3 regions of the Comamonas kerstersii genome follow, and region 2 is predicted to be linked to each of the others. Evidence: riboswitches for the same ligand, from Rfam matches in the RefSeq annotation. Region 2 holds a riboswitch; each other region holds the start of a gene.

Region 1 (3,252 bases), 430 kb from region 2:
CTGGAGCAAGGTCCAGCCTGTACTGGCCATGCGAGGCGGTGTGGTGCTGGCGGGGATGTGCTGGGCCTTGATGCCCTGCGGCTTGCTGTATTCCGCCATTTTGGTGGCGGCGCTGAGCGCTTCGCCACTGGCGGGGGGCTTGAGTATGGTGGCTTTTGGTCTGGGTGGGGCGCTGTGGCTGCTGGCTGCGCCTTATGCATGGCGCTGGCTCAGTGGCCGTGTCAGCCGTTTTCGCAGTGCGTGGGGCACGCGTGCAGCAGGTGGCATGCTGGTGCTGGTGTCGTTGTGGGCACTGTGGATGGATCTGATTTACAAGCCATCACTGTGGTGCCGTTAGGCCAGATCGAAAGCTAAAGCTAAAGAAGCGGGGGGGGGGAGGTTGGCGGAACTGCCGATGAAGGTGTCTGCAAAGCCACCGGGCCGTCAACCTGAACCGGGGGTTCAGGTGGGCGAGAGCAACCTAACGTTGGGTTCATCTGACGCGAGACGATCACGCTTGCTAGGCAATGTATCAAGCCCGTGCTCAATGAGCATTGGTTCAAGGCAATATAAAGCCCGGCGGGTTGCAGACGGGTGCAATTTTACTGCGGTTCTTGTGGTGCTGCAGGCAATTCCACACCATTGTCATTGTCTAGAGAAGGTTGTGCCTGTGCTTCGTCAGCAGAACTGGGCTCAGTCCCCAGTGCTTGATCCAGGCGCTGCAGCAGCTGTTCGGCCTGTGCCTGCTCCTGCGCAAGCAGTGCTTCCAGCGTCTGCAGGCGTTCGCCATCTTCATTGCTCAGCTGAGAAGACAGCTGCTGCTGCAGGTCGAGCAGCTGTTCGCGCAGTTTCAGATTTTCAAACGCCAGATTGACAGCCAGCAGCACCGCCACATGCTCGCGGGCACGCAGCTTGCTGGAGTCACGCATTTTCTGGAACTGCTGATCCACGCGCTCTACGGCCTCCAGGAGCTGTGCTTCCTGTCCGTCAGGGCAGGTCAGTACATAGTCCTGATGCAGAATCGTGACGTCCAGCTTGCTCATCGTGCCTCCCGGTTTTCTGGCAGACGCTCGATCAACTCATCCACACGTGCACGCGCGGCCTTCAGGCGTGACCTCAGCGAGTCGCGCTCTTTTTGCAGGGCTTGAATCTCTTCGGTGAGCAGGCGATTGGCGTGCTCCAGCGCTTCGTGCTTGGCCAGCAGCAGCTCTACACGCTCGGTAATGGGGGCAAGGATCGATGGTGTCGTCATGGATTGCTCTAATTGTAGGACTCCACTCTTCGCGAGAATGCAAAACTAGGTGAGATCGGTGAGCATATCTGCGAACTTGCATGGCTTTGTACGCAGCTTGCCTTGGTTTTTCATTGGGGTGTAACTTTGTGTATCCAGTGGGGGAGTGGTGTGGACCGCTAAAATCAGCGGATTCAATGTTGGTGCTCGCAACTTGGTTCACAAGTGTGCAGTTCAACGGGAAGCAGGGCGATGCGGCGAATCCTTCGCGTACATCTAGCCTGCGCTGCCCCCGCAACGGTGAGTTCCTGGTGTCAGATCTGGCACCCAGCCATCCACGCAGCCACTGAATGCCTTGAACAAGCATTTGGGAAGGCGATGGTCTTGACGAACCAGCCCGGATACCGGCCAACATCAGGTGTAGCACGCGCAGGCGGCTATTGTTTTGCCCATGGCTGGCGGGGAGGCTGGCGCGGGTGATCTTCTACACGATGTGCATGCACTTTCATCGGCTCTGGATGTTTTCAGCGGGTCCGCAGACTGCTGACGCAGCAGTTGAAGCCATGGTATGTGCGCTCAGACAGCCATTTCTATGAATATTGTGAATCACGGGCCCTGGCAGGAACTGATTCTGGGCGGCCAGAAAAGCGGCAAGACGCGCCGTGCAGAGCTGGCCGCGCGCGACTGGATCGCAGGCAGTGCTGGTCGCCGCGCCGTGTATCTGGCTACGGGTCAGGCCTGGGATGAGGAAATGCGCGTGCGCATCGCACGCCACCAGACAGACCGTGCACAGCGCGTGCCAGGCATGCAGACGGTGGAAGCGCCACGTCTGCTGGCCCAGGCGCTGCAGCAGCACAGCAATGCGCAGACGCTGGTGGTGGTGGATTGCCTGACGCTGTGGCTCACCAACTGGATGATGCCCATGGAAGGCGTGGAATTTGAGCCAAACCAGCCGCTGACGCAGGACTGGAGCGCGCAGCGTGCTCTTTTTCTGGAAGTGTTTCCTCGGTGCCCCGGGCCGGTGGTGCTGGTGGGCAATGAGATTGGCATGGGCGTGATTCCCATGGGGCGTGAGGTACGTGCCTTTGTAGATGCACTGGGCCGCCTGAACCAGGACGTGGCGCAGGCATGCAGTCGCGTGACTTTGATGGCAGCTGGCCTGCCACTGCAGCTCAAATGAAGCGCTATATACGACGCTGCAGCCTGCTGGCAGCCTGCTGGCTGGGCCTGCTGGGCAGTGTGCAGGCTGCCGATGTGCCGCCTGAGGCGCTCAAGGATGAGCGCGGCCGTAGCGTGGTGCTGAGTCAGCCACCACAGCGCATTGTGAGCCTGCTGCCTTCGCTGACTGAGACCGTGTGCGCGCTGGGGGCCTGCGACAAGCTGGTCGGGGTGGACCGCTATTCCAACTGGCCTGAAGACTTGCAGCGCAAGCTGCCCGTGGTGGGCGGTGGGCTGGACCCGAATGTGGAAGCCATTGTGGCGCTCAAGCCCGATGTGGTGCTGCTGTCCAGTTCGGCGCGCGTGGGCGAGCGTCTGGAGGCGCTGGGCCTGCGCACGGTGGCATTGGAGCCCCGTACGTCGGCCGATGTGCTGCGCGTGATGCATTCCGTGGGCGTGGTGCTGGGCCAGCCACCGCAGCAGGTGCAGGCCGTGTGGCAGCGTATGCAGAACGGGGTGCAGGCAGCGGCGCAGTCCCTGCCACCAGAAGTGCAGGGTGCGCGCGTGTACTTTGAAGTCAGCCGTGGGCCGTATGTGGCGGGGCCATCGTCTTTTATCGGGGAAATGCTCAGCCGCATGCAACTGGGCAATGTGGTGCCGCAGGAGATGGGGCCGTTTCCGCGCGTGAACCCGGAGTTCATCGTGCGTGCGCGGCCTGATGTGATTTTGATGGTCAACCACAGCATGCAGGCTGCCTCGTCCTACCCGGGCTGGCAGTCGCTGGAGGCTGTGAAGCAGCAGCGCATCTGTACTTTTGATGCAAGAGAGTCCGATGTGATCGTGCGCCCCGGGCCGCGCATGGACGAAGCCGCCGCACTGATTGC
Region 2 (3,252 bases):
AGGCAAAGGGAATGGTGAAGTGCGCGCCCTGCCCGTCTTCCCAGGGCTGCACGCGCTGGGCCAGCTGCCACGCGGCCTGCACGCCATCGGCCGGTAAAAAGGCACGGGCATAGCGCTCTGCCTGGCTGATCTTGCCTGCCACGTTCTGGTTCAGGCGCTTGGCCTCCACCACGGCCACAGGCACCAGCCCGGCAAACAGCACATAGTCTGCGCTTTGCATGCCTTGCATGGGCCACTCGGCAATGGCCTGGTTTTTGCCGCGCTGCGGGCGTGCGCCTTTGGCGTGGGTCAGGTGGACGGTGTCGGCCTCCCAGCCCGCGTCGCGCAGCATCTGGTCGATGAGCAGGCGTGTGCTGGCTTCGTCCATGTGCACCAGGCTGGCCGCCTTGCGGGAGCGCTCGCTCCAGCTGCGCATGGACTGGCTGCTTGGTGCTTGTTGCTGCGCGGCCTGTGCCTGGGCTTTGTGCAGCTCGGCCTTCAGGGCTGCAATGGTCTGGCTGGCTTCTTCGGCCAGCTGTTCGTAAATATCGCGCTCCTGCTGGGCCTGCTCGGCCAGCGCTTTTTCCTGCTCCGCTTGCTGGCGCAGCAGCTCGGCCATCGCGGCAGTGTCACTGCTGGCAGCCTCGGTGCTGCTGAGCTTGCGCTGCAGATCTTCTATCTGCTTTTGCAGGGCGTAGAGCTTCTGGCTGGGGTCATCGGGCAGCTGAAAGGGGCCGGGCTTGAAGTGTGGGTCCTTGCCAAAGGTGCGGTGAAACCACAGGGCCACTTCACGCGCGACTTTGAGGCTTTCCAGCGCTTCGCGGTAGCCAATGCGGTGATCGACTTCATGCGCGGCTTCATTGCCACGGGTGCGCAACAAGTGAAACATTTGCCGCACCTGTGCATCCAGCCCCAGGCGGGCATCGATGGCGCGCAGCAACTCGGCCTGGGTGGGCTGCAGCAACTGGATGCCGAGCCGGTTGGCCATGTCTTTGGCAATGGCCTCGGCCAGCAGGCGCAGCTTGGCCACGCAACTGACCGGGTCGTGAGGAAAGATTTTTTCTGCCGTGGCGCCCAGTGTGGCCAAGGCGTTGGAATGTGCCTGCAAAAACTCGAAATTGCTCACCCGCATTGCTCCGTGTGTTTTTTCTTGTCTGCTGCATTATGACGCTGTTACATGGTGTTGCAATTAAAGCGCTTCGCCCCATACCCCTAGGGTCTGCCATGGTTCTTGGCCCATACATACAGTGTGTGTTGTGTTTTAGCCGCACTACCTGCATGCCGGCATGCGACAAGGTCGAAGGCCTAAGTCTTTGATTTCTTGGGCGGCACATCCTCAGATCACAAGGCCACCCTCCGGGGTGCTCAGTGCCTAGCATTTTTTTGCCATTCAAGCACGGCATGCAGCGCAATATTTCGCTCGGTTAACGGCCGTAGAATTGAGCCCGTTGGTGCACTTGCTCGAGTGCTTGAGCAAGGTTAAACGGGAATCAGGGCGCACTTTTTCACAGTGCCAACCTGAACTGCCCCCGCAACAGTAAGTGAGGCGCGCTGCGTCAAACCGCGGTGCAAGGTAGCACACACAGCCACTGAAGCCTGAAAGCCTTTGGGAAGGCGTGCTGCCCAGGCCCACCAGTCTGGATACCGGCCAACTAACCACATGGAACGACCTGGTTCCTCCATGTATTTCCTCAACCGTACAGGCGGGGACGCCTGGGTGGTATGCATATGTTTTTGAAGATTTTGTGGTTGTCGCGCATGCCTGCATGGCTTGCGTGCTCACTTTTCTTTTGTGATGTGCAAGCCCGACGTCCTGCCTGTGTTTGCTGGACTTGTCGGCTTCATGATTACGCTTTACTCCAAACCCAATTGCCCCCAGTGCTCGATGACTGCACGCACTCTGGATCGCCAGGGCGTGGCCTATGAGGTCATCGACGTCTCGCAAACCCCGGAAGCGGCCGCACAAGTGCAAGCCTGGGGCTACCGCCAGGTGCCCGTGGTGTTCACGGGTGATGAGCACTGGAGCGGCTTTCGCCCCGACCGTCTGGCTGCCTTGGGCGCTATCGCCTGAGCCATGACCCGCTGGGTGTACTACTCCTCCCGCTCTGGCAATACCGAGAAGCTGTTGCGCCAGGCCGGTTTGCCCGCACTGCGCATTCCGCAGGAGGTAGACGCGCCCATGCCAGCGGTAGATGGTCCGTTCGTGCTGGTCACCCCCTCGTTTGGCGACAGCACCGGCAAAGGTGCCGTGCCCAAGCCTGTGATTCGCTTTCTGAATGACCCGCAGCGCCGCCAGTGGCTGCGCGCAGTCGTTGGCTGTGGCGACCGCAACTTTGGGGCCCTGTTTGCGCAGGCATCAGAAGTTGTGGCACGCAAATGTGGCGTGCCCCTGCTGCTGCGCATCGAGATGAGCGGCACGGCCAGAGACTGGCAGCGCCTGCAGGCCATTGACCAGCATTTTTCTGAACACTTTGAATTTTCTGCTTTCCAAGCATCGCCATGACCTTGCATACCCCAACTGAACTGGACTATCACGCCCTGAATGCCATGCTGAACTTGCCTGATGCTGAGGGCAAGATCCAGTTTGATGCCGACCGCATGGCCGCGCGCCAGTACTTCCTGCAGCATGTGAACCAGAACACGGTGTTCTTTCACAGCCTGCAGGAAAAGCTGGACTATCTGCGCACTGAAAACTATTACGAAGGCGAAGTGCTGGATGCGTACTCGCCGGAATTTATTGAACAGATCTTCAAGGCCGCGTTTGCCAAGAAGTTCCGCTTCCCTACCTTCCTGGGTGCCTACAAGTACTACACGGCCTACACCCTGAAGACCCGTGACGGCAAGCGCTATCTGGAGCGCTTTGAAGACCGTGTCGTCATGACGGCACTGTCGCTGGCCCGTGGCGATGAAAAGCTGGCCATGCGCATGATGGAAGAGATCATTGCCGGGCGCTTTCAGCCTGCAACGCCTACCTTCCTGAACGCTGGCAAGAAACAGCGTGGCGAGCTGGTGTCGTGCTTCCTGCTGCGTCTGGAAGACAACATGGAGAGCATTGGCCGCGGCATCAACTCTGCCCTGCAGCTGTCCAAGCGCGGTGGCGGCGTGGCCCTGCTGCTGAGCAATCTGCGCGAGCAAGGCGCGCCCATCAAGGGCATCCAGAACCAGTCTTCGGGCGTGATTCCCGTGATGAAGCTGCTGGAAGACGGCTTCTCCTATGCCAACCAGTTGGGCGCACGCCAGGGCGCAGGTGCGGTGTATCTGAACGCACACCAC
Region 3 (3,252 bases), 390 kb from region 2:
TGTGCCTGGGCCCATGCCTGCCCATAAAGGGCGGACAGGGTCACAAGGCACGCTGCGCTGTAGATGCGCAGCTTGGGCATTATTTAGGGGCCCATTTGAGCGTCAGATAACCAGCGCGGCCACGTTGGTTGTAGCCATAAACGGTTTCGTATTCCTTGTCAGTCAGGTTAGCCACACGTGCTTGTAGCGCCCAATCTTTGGCAAGCTGGTATTCGGCATAGGCATCTACTGTGGTGTAACTAGGAAGATAAGCGGCTGTAGAGCGCTGACGCTTGCCAACATGTAGTGCAGATGCACCTATCTTCCAAGCCCCCCAGTAAGCATCAAGTGCAACGCTGGCTTGATCTTTAGCTAGGTTGTATAGAGGTAAGCCGGAACCATCGTGGGCATTTAATCGCTCGTAATTTGCATTCAAATTCCAATGCGTGCCGCTGACGCTATATAGCAGTGACCAGCCCTTGAGCTGTGCTTGATTAACGTTGGCGGGAAACCAAGGGCTGTTATTTGGATCTGCTGGATCGGAAGGTGCCCAAGCAATCAAGTTTTTAACTTTGTTATCAAAACCTACCAACTTAAGATTGTGTACACCAATATCCCATGTAAGACCAATTTCATTGCTTTTTGCTGTTTCAGGCTGCAGCAGAGGATTTCCACTTCTTGGGTAGTACAGGTCATTGAAAGTAGGCGCAGTTAAGCTGCTGGAGCGACTGATATGTGCTTTGAGAGAAGAAAAAATTTCATAACCATAGGTCAGCCCCCAGGTGTTGTAACCACCGTATTGAGAGTTGTCATCTCGACGCAAATTGATCTGCCAAGAGTGGCCTGCGTGACTACCATTCACACCTGCGTAGACAGCATTCGTGGTACGGCTGGTGGTGTCAAATGGGGTAGACGTATCTATTTTTTGTTTTAAATGGTCAAAACCAGCGACAACGATACCTGCTGCCGTTTTTATTTCATTACCCCACTGGATTTCGTCTTGAGTGGTGTTGAACTTATCACTGTGGCGCGTATTGGTTGATACGGTGTGATATTGGTTGCTTTGCTTGTCCATAGAGCGAGCTAAGCTCAGATGGGTTTTCCACGTAGGACTCACAACACCGGATAGCTTCAAGGAGCGTGTCCCGGCTTGTGAATTAAGCCATGCATCTTGAAGCAAATTGTTGTAGTCCGCATTATCAAACTCAGCATAGCTTTGGGCTTGCAGTAGATTGGCATCTAAGCGCCAAGCATCATTGAATGCGTAACCCAGGCTGGCACTGACAGCCGTTTGGTTAAATTTATCTTTATCTGGACTATGTTTGGGGCCGGCTTTTTTGTTCGTTGAAGAAAATCCAGGATCGAGCACGCGGGATACATTCAAACTGTAGTTCCAGCCTTGCTGGGTGCCAATAAACCCAGCATTGGCATCTTTGTAGCCAGCACTGCCCCAGGTAATGTCGGCATGCGGTTTAAAGGCTTTTTTGGCACCTTTACCTTGTTTGGTAAAAATTTGAATCACGCCTCCAATGGCATCACTGCCATACAGAGCTGAGGCGGGGCCTTGTACTACTTCAATGCGTTCGATTTGTTCGATCGGAAGGCTAGCTAGAGTGGGAGTTCCCATTGTGGCCGAGCCAAAACGCACTCCATCGATAAGCAAAATTACTTGGTCACTTCCACGAATCGTGAAGGACTGTGTATTGCCCCGTCCTCCATTGCTTGACATACGGACGCCAGCCAGTCGTTGCATGATTTCAGCCAAAGAGCGTCCAGCAAAATTCCCTATTTGTTCTTGTGTGATCACACGCACGTCGGCCAAAGTTTCGTCCAGTTTTGTTTCGGAGCGGGTCGCCGTCACAACCGTGGGATTCATGCGCGCTTCTTCTGCGGCGACCTTTTGTGTCAAGGCCGTAGCGGTTATCGTAACCACAGCTAAAGCAAAACGCGCAGACGTGCCCACGGCACCCTGCTTCAAGGAGGTTTGGAGAGACATAAAAATTTTGAGCTGCACGCACAGCGTCCCCGCATGTGCGTCACAAAACCACCGGGGCAGCTGCGCAGGGCGGCTGCCTCGAACCAATTTCTGGCCGGTATCCAGACTGATGCACCGACTGTCGAAGCCTTCCCAAAGCACGAGGCTTCAGTGGCTGTGGAACGACAGGCTGGTCTTACGACCTGTGCACACACTGTTGCGGGGGCAGTACATGCAAGGTAAGGCGCTGTAGAGCGCAAAACCTCCATGTTTCTCGTTTATCAGCATGGCCTGAACGGCCACGCGAGCACCAGAAATCAGCGTGGATTCTAGAGCGCAAAACAGTGTTGTGCAGCCTGACTTGGCGATGGCTGTTGCCATATGGCACAGCATCACCCGGTTTTTGCGTGTTTCAGCGGTGTTGTTGCAGTTCGTCAATGCAGTGAGGTGCTTGGCATAACCTCAGCGGTGGCTATGCCTCGATAGCTACTGCAGGGCAGCGGCATTGCTCAGTCTTGTGTGCTGACCGCCTGAACGGCAGGCTGTGGGCTGCTTCAGCCCCACGGAGTTTTTTTGCTGCTGCGACAGTGTTGGCTATCAACGGTTTTTGGCTGTGACATGCTGCAGCACCATTCCTGCCAGCATGGCTGCTACAAACAGCCAGACCTCCATCTGCAGGGTGGCCAGATTCATCACGGCAGGGCCGGGGCAAAACCCTGCCAGGCCCCAGCCAGCGCCAAACATGGCGGCGCCCGTCAGCAGCTTGCGATCTACTACCGTGGCCGTTGGTAGCTGCATGGGCTCACCCAGTGCCGAGGTTTTGCGGCGCTTAGCCCATGTAAAAGCGACCAGCCCTACGGCAATTGCTCCGCCCATCACCAAGCCCAGCGAGGGGTCCCAGGTGCCAAAAATATCCAGAAAGTTTTGCACTTTGGCGGGGTTGCCCATGCCGGAGAGGATCAGCCCCAAACCGAACACTAAACCCGCAATCAATGCAGCGATTGCAATCATGGTGTGACTCCTTTTTCTTTGCTGTTCAAGCCACTACATGGCGCATGATGAACACTGTCGCCACGCCTGTGGCCATGAACATCAACGTGGCGGCCAATGAGCGAATGGACAAACGCGACAAACCACATACACCATGGCCACTGGTACAGCCCGAACCTAGTCGCGTGCCGAAACCTACCAGCAAGCCTGCGCTGATGATCAGCATGGGGTTGGAGGGCATTTGCATGGCTGGCAGTGGAGCAAACATCTGCCACAGCAGCGGTGCAAGCAGCATGCCCGCTACAAAG

The links. Region 2 has a riboswitch for cobalamin ahead of nrdH (glutaredoxin-like protein NrdH). Riboswitches for the same ligand answer to the same signal wherever they lie in the genome.
Region 1: it holds a riboswitch for cobalamin, as region 2 does, so the genes downstream of both, cobU (bifunctional adenosylcobinamide kinase/adenosylcobinamide-phosphate guanylyltransferase) here and nrdH (glutaredoxin-like protein NrdH) in region 2, are expected to answer to the same signal.
Region 3: it holds a riboswitch for cobalamin, as region 2 does, so the genes downstream of both, B5M06_RS15615 (TonB-dependent receptor domain-containing protein) here and nrdH (glutaredoxin-like protein NrdH) in region 2, are expected to answer to the same signal.

Annotation. Positions count from the first base shown of each region.
Region 1 covers NZ_CP020121.1:2,510,955-2,514,206, forward strand. The annotation lists gene B5M06_RS11750 (sulfite exporter TauE/SafE family protein) at 1-337, shown strand, start outside; gene B5M06_RS11755 (cell division protein ZapA) at 582-1,022, opposite strand; gene B5M06_RS11760 (DUF5320 domain-containing protein) at 1,019-1,231, opposite strand; cobalamin riboswitch at 1,395-1,637, shown strand; gene cobU (bifunctional adenosylcobinamide kinase/adenosylcobinamide-phosphate guanylyltransferase) at 1,803-2,390, shown strand; gene B5M06_RS11770 (ABC transporter substrate-binding protein) at 2,387-3,252, shown strand, end outside.
Region 2 covers NZ_CP020121.1:2,937,272-2,940,523, forward strand. The annotation lists gene hsdR (type I restriction-modification system endonuclease) at 1-1,111, opposite strand, end outside; cobalamin riboswitch at 1,412-1,646, shown strand; gene nrdH (glutaredoxin-like protein NrdH) at 1,823-2,050, shown strand; gene nrdI (class Ib ribonucleoside-diphosphate reductase assembly flavoprotein NrdI) at 2,054-2,482, shown strand; gene nrdE (class 1b ribonucleoside-diphosphate reductase subunit alpha) at 2,479-3,252, shown strand, end outside.
Region 3 covers NZ_CP020121.1:3,326,935-3,330,186, reverse strand. The annotation lists gene B5M06_RS15620 (ABC transporter substrate-binding protein) at 1-80, opposite strand, end outside; gene B5M06_RS15615 (TonB-dependent receptor domain-containing protein) at 80-1,975, opposite strand; cobalamin riboswitch at 2,051-2,284, opposite strand; gene B5M06_RS15610 (YeeE/YedE family protein) at 2,552-2,965, opposite strand; gene B5M06_RS15605 (YeeE/YedE family protein) at 2,991-3,252, opposite strand, start outside.